3 regions of the Pseudomonas sp. NPDC087697 genome follow, and region 1 is predicted to be linked to each of the others. Evidence: riboswitches for the same ligand, from Rfam matches in the RefSeq annotation. Region 1 holds a riboswitch; each other region holds the start of a gene.

Region 1 (2,241 bases):
CCTTCGGCATGTTCATGGACTTCAGCCGCTGGAGCTTTTTCGTAGGTTTCCGCCTGAAGAATCAGTGGTGCGACCCAGAAGCTTTGCAGCAAGGTCAGCAGCAGGGCGGCCAGCAAGCCAGTGAAACCTGCGGTTTGCGCAATACGCTTGATCATGTCAGCAGGTCTCAATGGCACGGGAAGGCGGAGCTGTGACGGGTATCGTGGGCGGCGTTGTGCACCGCGTCGATGTGCGAGAAACCGGCGAAATACACAAGGCAAGCGCCCAGAATCGATGCGCCGATAGCGGCAACAAGGCGTTGGCTCAGGGTGGACGTGGTGCTGGCGGTGGTATGGCGAGTGCTGCTGATGATCGACATGGCGCTTCCCTCTGGTCAGTCAGTGGGTGAATCGAGCGCATGAAAACCCCGCGAGCCGGCACGCAGAGGCTAAAACAGCGCCCGCCCACCGCGGGTTTGTTATTGATGTGTTGCGGGCCGGTCTCCGGGCTCACGAGGGGCTGGCATTCGCCGAACCTGCAAGAATCGCCTTCCCATGTCGTGCTGACACAGTGGATCTGATCCTTCGCTCGCTTACCGTTGCGGGGGCAGCACCGGACTGACATGGCTTTTGAGTAAAGCACATGATTCACCGGTTTCCCGTTTCACCCTGTGAAGGGCACCCGTAACAAGGCGTGTAGGAGAGCATGGGCGAGGGCGGGGCGTCAATTGGCAGGCGTTCTCAACTCGAGATCGGGGCGCCTCTATCGCGAGCAAGCTCGCTCCCACAGTTGACCGCATTCCAATGTGGGAGCGAGCTTGCTCGCGATGGCGTCATCACAGCCGCCACAGAACTCAGGTGAACATTGACCCGCCCCGATGCGATGCGTAGCCTTGCGCTTTCGAGGTTCTTTGGCGCGTGCGCCGAAGCTAAGAAGGGAACGCGGTCAATGCCGCGGCTGCCCCCGCAACTGTGAACGGTTCTGTTTCTGCCATGCCACTGCACGCTCTATCAAGAGGTGCGGGAAGGTGCAGAAATCGCCAGTCGAAAGACCGGTACGCCGTCAGCCAGGAGACCTGCCTCGACACAGATTCTCACTTTCAACCGGGCGGGGTGATCCGGTGGCGAACTCTTCAGGCATGCGCGTGCGCGTTGCCGGTTGTCGTCCCGTATGCCCGCCACCTTGCCAAAGGGCATCCGATGAAAACACTGGCCAAACTTCCCGTCACCATCGTTACCGGCTTCCTCGGTTCGGGCAAAACTACCTTGCTGCGACACATGCTCGATAACGCCCAGGGCCGGCGCATCGCGGTGATCGTCAACGAATTCGGCGAGCTGGGCATCGACGGCGAAATCCTCAAGCAATGTTCCATCGGTTGCACGGAAGAAGAAGCTAACGGCCGCGTTTATGAGCTGGCCAACGGCTGCCTGTGCTGCACCGTTCAGGAAGAGTTCTTCCCGGTCATGCGTGAGCTGGTCGCCCGTCGCGCTGACCTGGATCACATCCTCATCGAAACCTCTGGCCTGGCCCTGCCAAAACCGCTGGTCCAAGCCTTCCAGTGGCCGGAAATCCGCAGCGCCTGCACGGTCGATGCGGTGATCACCGTGGTCGACAGCCCGGCCGTGGCCGCTGGTACTTTCGCGGCGTTCCCGGATCAGGTCGACGCCCAGCGCAAACTTGACCCGAACCTGGACCACGAATCGCCGCTGCACGAGCTGTTCGCCGACCAACTGGCCAGCGCCGACCTGGTGATCCTCAACAAGGCCGACCTGATCAGCCCGGCGGATCTGGCCAAAGTGCGTCTGGAAGTCGCTGAAGAGCTGCCGCCAGCGGTGAAAATCATCGAAGCCAGCAGCGGTCGCCTGCCGCTGGACGTGTTGATCGGCTTGGGTGCCGGCTCTGAAGAACACATCGACAGCCGTCACAGTCACCACGACCATCACCACGATGGCGACGATCACGATCATGACGACCATGATCACGACGCCTTCGATTCGATTTCCATCGAACTGCCACAAGCCGACGAAAGCCTGTTGCTCGATGCCCTGACCCAATTGGTGGTCCAGCACGGCATCCTGCGGGTCAAGGGTTTTGCCGCGATCCCGAATAAGCCGATGCGCTTGCTGATCCAGGGCGTGGGTACGCGTTTCGACAAGCACTTCGACCGTCAATGGGCCGCAGACGAAGCGCGCAGCACACGTTTGGTGCTGATCGGCCAGCAACTGGACGCCGCCTTGCTCGAAGCGCAGTTGCGCGCTGCGC
Region 2 (2,241 bases), on a different contig from region 1:
TCATGGTCCAAAAATATTCGACCACAACACGCCAGCTCCTACAGTGGATGATGTACACCTCGTAGGAGCTGCCGAAGGCTGCGATCTTTTGACGTTTTGTTCCTCGTGTTATCAGCCGCGTGCCTCTTTGAGCAATAGTGCGATGCCCGGATGGTAGTTGCCGGCTTCGTTGTGCAATTTGCGGTACGCGTAGGGGAAGTACCAGGCCACGGCGCAGGTGTGTTCCTTTTGCAGGTCGTCGACCATGTCCTGCAACTCTTCCGGGGTGGGACTGTGCTGGGCCTTCTGTGGTGCGACGAACAGGCAGCCGAGTTTCAGGTCACTGGCGTAGCTGATTTTTTTCGCATCGCTCGCCGCATCAAGCAGGGCCTGGGAGAGGTTCAGGTTGTTGACCCGCGGCCAGCGTTGGGTGGCCTGAAGATAGACGCGTTCTTCTCCACTTGCGATAAACAGATCGGCGCGGCTATTGCGCTCGCCTTCCTCGATCTGCTTTTTCGTCGGAGTCTGTTCGAGGGTGACCATTTCTGCCATCCACGCCGCTGCCGAAAGCAGGCTCAGGTTGGCGCGTTCGTCAAACCAGTAGGGGCTTTCGTTATCGCCGCGTACCGCGTTGTAACGGTCGATGCACTCAAACCAGCGTTCCAGTACCGGGCGCAGGAATTCCAGCTTAGGGTTACCGATGATCATGCCTTGCATGTTGCTCACCCTTTGTTCTTGTAGTGTAAGGTTGTGGCTCTTTGATATCACCGCTTTCAGTGTGGCACAAGATTGGCGCCAGTTTATTGATTGAGGTCGGTTTCTATCCATCGATGAGCCCCCGGCTTTAATTGACGCTCCACCCCCAACCCTCTAACCTTCGCGACTTGTTTCAGGTGCTCTGTGACCCAGTGGTCAACCGAGTGAAACAGGGAAGCCGGTGAGGGCGCGTTCTTTGACAGAGCGGGCGACGATCCCGGCGCTGCCCCCGCAACGGTAAATGAGTAAAAACTGCGCTTTGAGCCACTGTGTCGAAGGTCGATATGGGAAGGCGCGCAGTTCGGCCATCCCGCCGCTCATGAGCCCGGAGACCGGCCTGATCCATCCAGCGGCATCACGGTGGGCGATGCCAGGCTTCTTGCCGTCTATTCCTATGCCTGCCCGCCGTTATCCAGCCTCAACGGAGAGCTCCCCCATGACTGATTCCCCTGATCGTGACGAACGCCATCTGGCGCGCATGCTGCGCAAGAAAGCCGTGATCGATGAGCGTATTGCCAATTCGCCGAACGAATGCGGTCTGTTGCTGGTTCTGTCCGGCAACGGCAAGGGCAAAAGCAGTTCTGCGTTCGGTATGCTTGCCCGGGCGATGGGCCACGGCATGCAGTGCGGCGTGGTGCAGTTCATCAAGGGGCGCAACAGCACCGGCGAGGAGTTGTTCTTCCGCCGCTTCCCTGAACAAGTGCGCTTCCATGTGATGGGCGAAGGTTTCACCTGGGAAACCCAGGATCGCCAGCGGGATCTCGCTGCCGCCGAGGCCGCGTGGGAAGTCTCCCGCGAACTGCTGCGTGACTCAGGCGTAGGCCTGGTGGTGCTCGATGAGCTGAACATCGCGCTCAAACACGGCTATCTGGACCTCGATCAGGTGCTCAGCGACTTGCAGGCGCGTCCGCCGATGCAGCACGTGGTCGTCACCGGTCGTGGTGCCAAGCCGGAAATGATCGAGTTGGCCGACACGGTCACCGAGATGGGCATGATCAAACATGCATTTCAGGCCGGTATCAAAGCGCAGAAAGGCGTTGAGCTGTGAGCCTCTTTATATGAATAGCAGTCGTTATTGCCCAGCGGTATTGATTGCCGCACCGGCTTCCGGTCAGGGCAAGACCACCGTTACCGCCGCGCTGGCCCGTTTGCATCGCAATCAGGGGCGTAAGGTTCGGGTGTTCAAGTGTGGCCCGGACTTTCTTGACCCGATGATTCTCGAACGCGCCAGCGGTGCGCCGGTCTATCAGTTGGACATGTGGATGGTCGGCGAACAGGAAAGTCGTCGGCTGTTGTGGGAAGCGGCGGCTGAGGCTGACCTGATTTTGATCGAAGGCGTGATGGGCTTGTTCGATGGCACACCATCCAGCGCTGATCTGGCGCGGCATTTTGGTGTGCCGGTGCTGGGCGTGATCGACGGCACCGCCATGGCCCAGACTTTCGGCGCGCTGGCGTTGGGGCTGGCGCGGTATCAGCCGGACTTGCCGTTTGCCGGTGTATTGGCCA
Region 3 (2,241 bases), on a different contig from region 1:
GTCATTCGTGGCAGGCAGAAAACAGCCAGGAGCGGACACTCTGTCGTTTGCGCATGTGCAGAGAAAATTAGCGGGAATTGCCGGCGACCCAGTTAGGTCGCCACTTTATCCAATGACCGAGCATTACTTACTGCTTGATCTCAGCACTTTACTTCCAACGCATCAAACCCTTTTATGCGGTAGAGCATCACCGAAATGACCCAACTGGCGATAAAAATACCGATGATCATGTAGCCAAGCATGCCAAAGTTGTCGTTGAGTTTACCTACCACATCCCATACTGGGCCCTGCATGGCCAGCTTGTTCGCGATCAGACCTAGCGCCTCAATGCTTCCGATCAACACGGCGACCACAACCGATACCAGGGTGATCGTCATGTTGTAGTAGATCTTGCGAATCGGCTTCATATAGGCCCAGCCGTATGCTCCCAACATCAGATGACCGTCCAGCGTGTCGACCAGCGACATGCCTGCGCTGAAAAGAACCGGAAAAACCATGATTGCCCATGGCGACAATCCTTGGGAAGCCTGGCTGGCGGAGATTCCTAACAGCGCGATTTCAGTGGAAGTATCGAACCCCAATCCGAACAGGAAGCCCAAGGGGAACATGTGCCAGCTTCGGGTGATCAAGCGAAACAATGGCCGGAAAATCCTCGCAAGAAAACCACGATCCGCCAGCAGCAGGTCAAAGTCGTCCTCGACATAGGTACCACCCTGCCTGACGTGGCGCCATGCCTTGTAAATCGACCTCAAAATAATCAGGTTCATCAGCGCGATGAGGAATAGGAACAAGGCGGAAACTGAGGTGCTGATAACGCCCCCCATCTCCCTATAGCTCTCAAAGTTGGCTTTCATCGCTGAGGTGGCAAGGGCGACACCAATGGACGCGAGCACAACAACAGCGGAGTGACCGAGGGAGAAGAAAAACCCCACGGTGACTGGACGTTTTTTTTCCTGCATCAGCTTGCGAGTGACGTTGTCGATAGCTGCAATATGGTCAGCATCTACCGCATGCCTGAGCCCAAAGCCGTAGGCAAGTAGAGCCGTGCCAAGGAGAACGGGGTGATCGTGAAAGGCCACCAGCGCCCAGACCCAAGCAAGAACGTTAATACCGATCAATACCCCATAGATGCCAAAAATCTTGGCTCGTACCTGGCTATTGGAGTCGCTGAAAATCTGAGCGAGACGAAGAATCATCGAACATTACCTTTAGGGAACACGCGCCCCATTTGGATTGAGAAGAGCACAAAACGAGGTCTGACTCCTGGACTCATTCGGCTTAAAGCCTGCGATCCAGATACAGTGGCGCGACCGTGCCGGAATTACACCGGCTTCTCGTTATGCAACATATTGAAACATCTGCCTGGGCAGTCTACGCAGGCGCAGATGATGTTTGTAAAATAATGCCTAATTGCTCGATCTGACGACCCTGTGGTCTAGAACTTGAGTTACCCATCGGCTAATGCGCTGTCAGTAATGGAGTCACAAGCTGATCCAGCAACGGCAGATCGATTTTTGGGTCGCCCACGCTGCCATCCTTGCGCACCACACCTTGCCGGTCGATGACGTAGGTCATCGGCATGCGCCAGATTCGGCCAAACCCCTGGAAGTCGGCATCACGCTGGAACGCCGCAGGATAGCTGTAATGGGCCATGACTTTGTGCACCATAGCGTCGTCTTCCGGCTCATCCATGCTGATCGCAATGATCTTTAGTCCTTCGCCTTTGTGCTGCTGATAATAGGTTTCCATGGCCGGCATTTCTTCACGACACGGCTCGCACCAGGAGGCCCAGAAATTCACGATCACCACCTGGCCAGCCTGTTTCTGCAAATCAAACGTTTCGCCATTCAACGTTTTTGCCGTCAGGTTCGGAGCGTGCTCGCCTACATCAATCGCCCATGCGGGCAGACCAACCAGGCTGCAACAGAGTGCGAACAATGGCAGTAGTCTTTTTGCGGACATCAGGTTTCCCTCGGTTTCATTGGCTCAGCACAGTAGGCTGAGTCGGTCTCCGATAGTCGAAATACGGTGACGAGGCGTCGGTGAGTGTCACCGACGCCCCACATCATCACTCAGTGATCTTGAATGTGTAGCTGCCTTCGCTCTTGTGGGTGTCGACTGAAACGGCATGCCACTCGACTTTGTACGATCCTGGCTTCAAGGGTTGTTCTGGGGTAACGATCAACAGTTTTTTGTCGTTCGGAGCCGTGTCGATACCTTTGATGGCAACCGGCTGCCCGT

Evidence for each region. A riboswitch is a leader RNA that binds a small molecule or an ion and turns the genes downstream of it on or off. The one in region 1 is predicted to bind cobalamin.
Region 2: another riboswitch for cobalamin. It lies ahead of cobO (cob(I)yrinic acid a,c-diamide adenosyltransferase); the one in region 1 lies ahead of cobW (cobalamin biosynthesis protein CobW).
Region 3: another riboswitch for cobalamin. It lies ahead of ACIPIN_RS01730 (HoxN/HupN/NixA family nickel/cobalt transporter); the one in region 1 lies ahead of cobW (cobalamin biosynthesis protein CobW).

What each region holds. Positions count from the first base shown of each region.
Region 1 is NZ_JBIUVW010000010.1:145,456-147,696, reverse strand. Features, by position in the region: gene ACIPIN_RS10540 (CbtA family protein) at 1-155, opposite strand, end outside; gene ACIPIN_RS10535 (CbtB-domain containing protein) at 167-358, opposite strand; cobalamin riboswitch at 456-679, opposite strand; cobalamin riboswitch at 866-1,077, shown strand; gene cobW (cobalamin biosynthesis protein CobW) at 1,179-2,241, shown strand, end outside.
Region 2 is NZ_JBIUVW010000012.1:127,696-129,936, reverse strand. Features, by position in the region: gene ACIPIN_RS11910 (hypothetical protein) at 112-696, opposite strand; cobalamin riboswitch at 854-1,091, shown strand; gene cobO (cob(I)yrinic acid a,c-diamide adenosyltransferase) at 1,172-1,783, shown strand; gene ACIPIN_RS11900 (cobyrinate a,c-diamide synthase) at 1,794-2,241, shown strand, end outside.
Region 3 is NZ_JBIUVW010000001.1:399,579-401,819, reverse strand. Features, by position in the region: gene ACIPIN_RS01730 (HoxN/HupN/NixA family nickel/cobalt transporter) at 141-1,196, opposite strand; cobalamin riboswitch at 1,233-1,375, opposite strand; gene ACIPIN_RS01725 (TlpA disulfide reductase family protein) at 1,459-1,962, opposite strand; gene copC (copper homeostasis periplasmic binding protein CopC) at 2,069-2,241, opposite strand, start outside.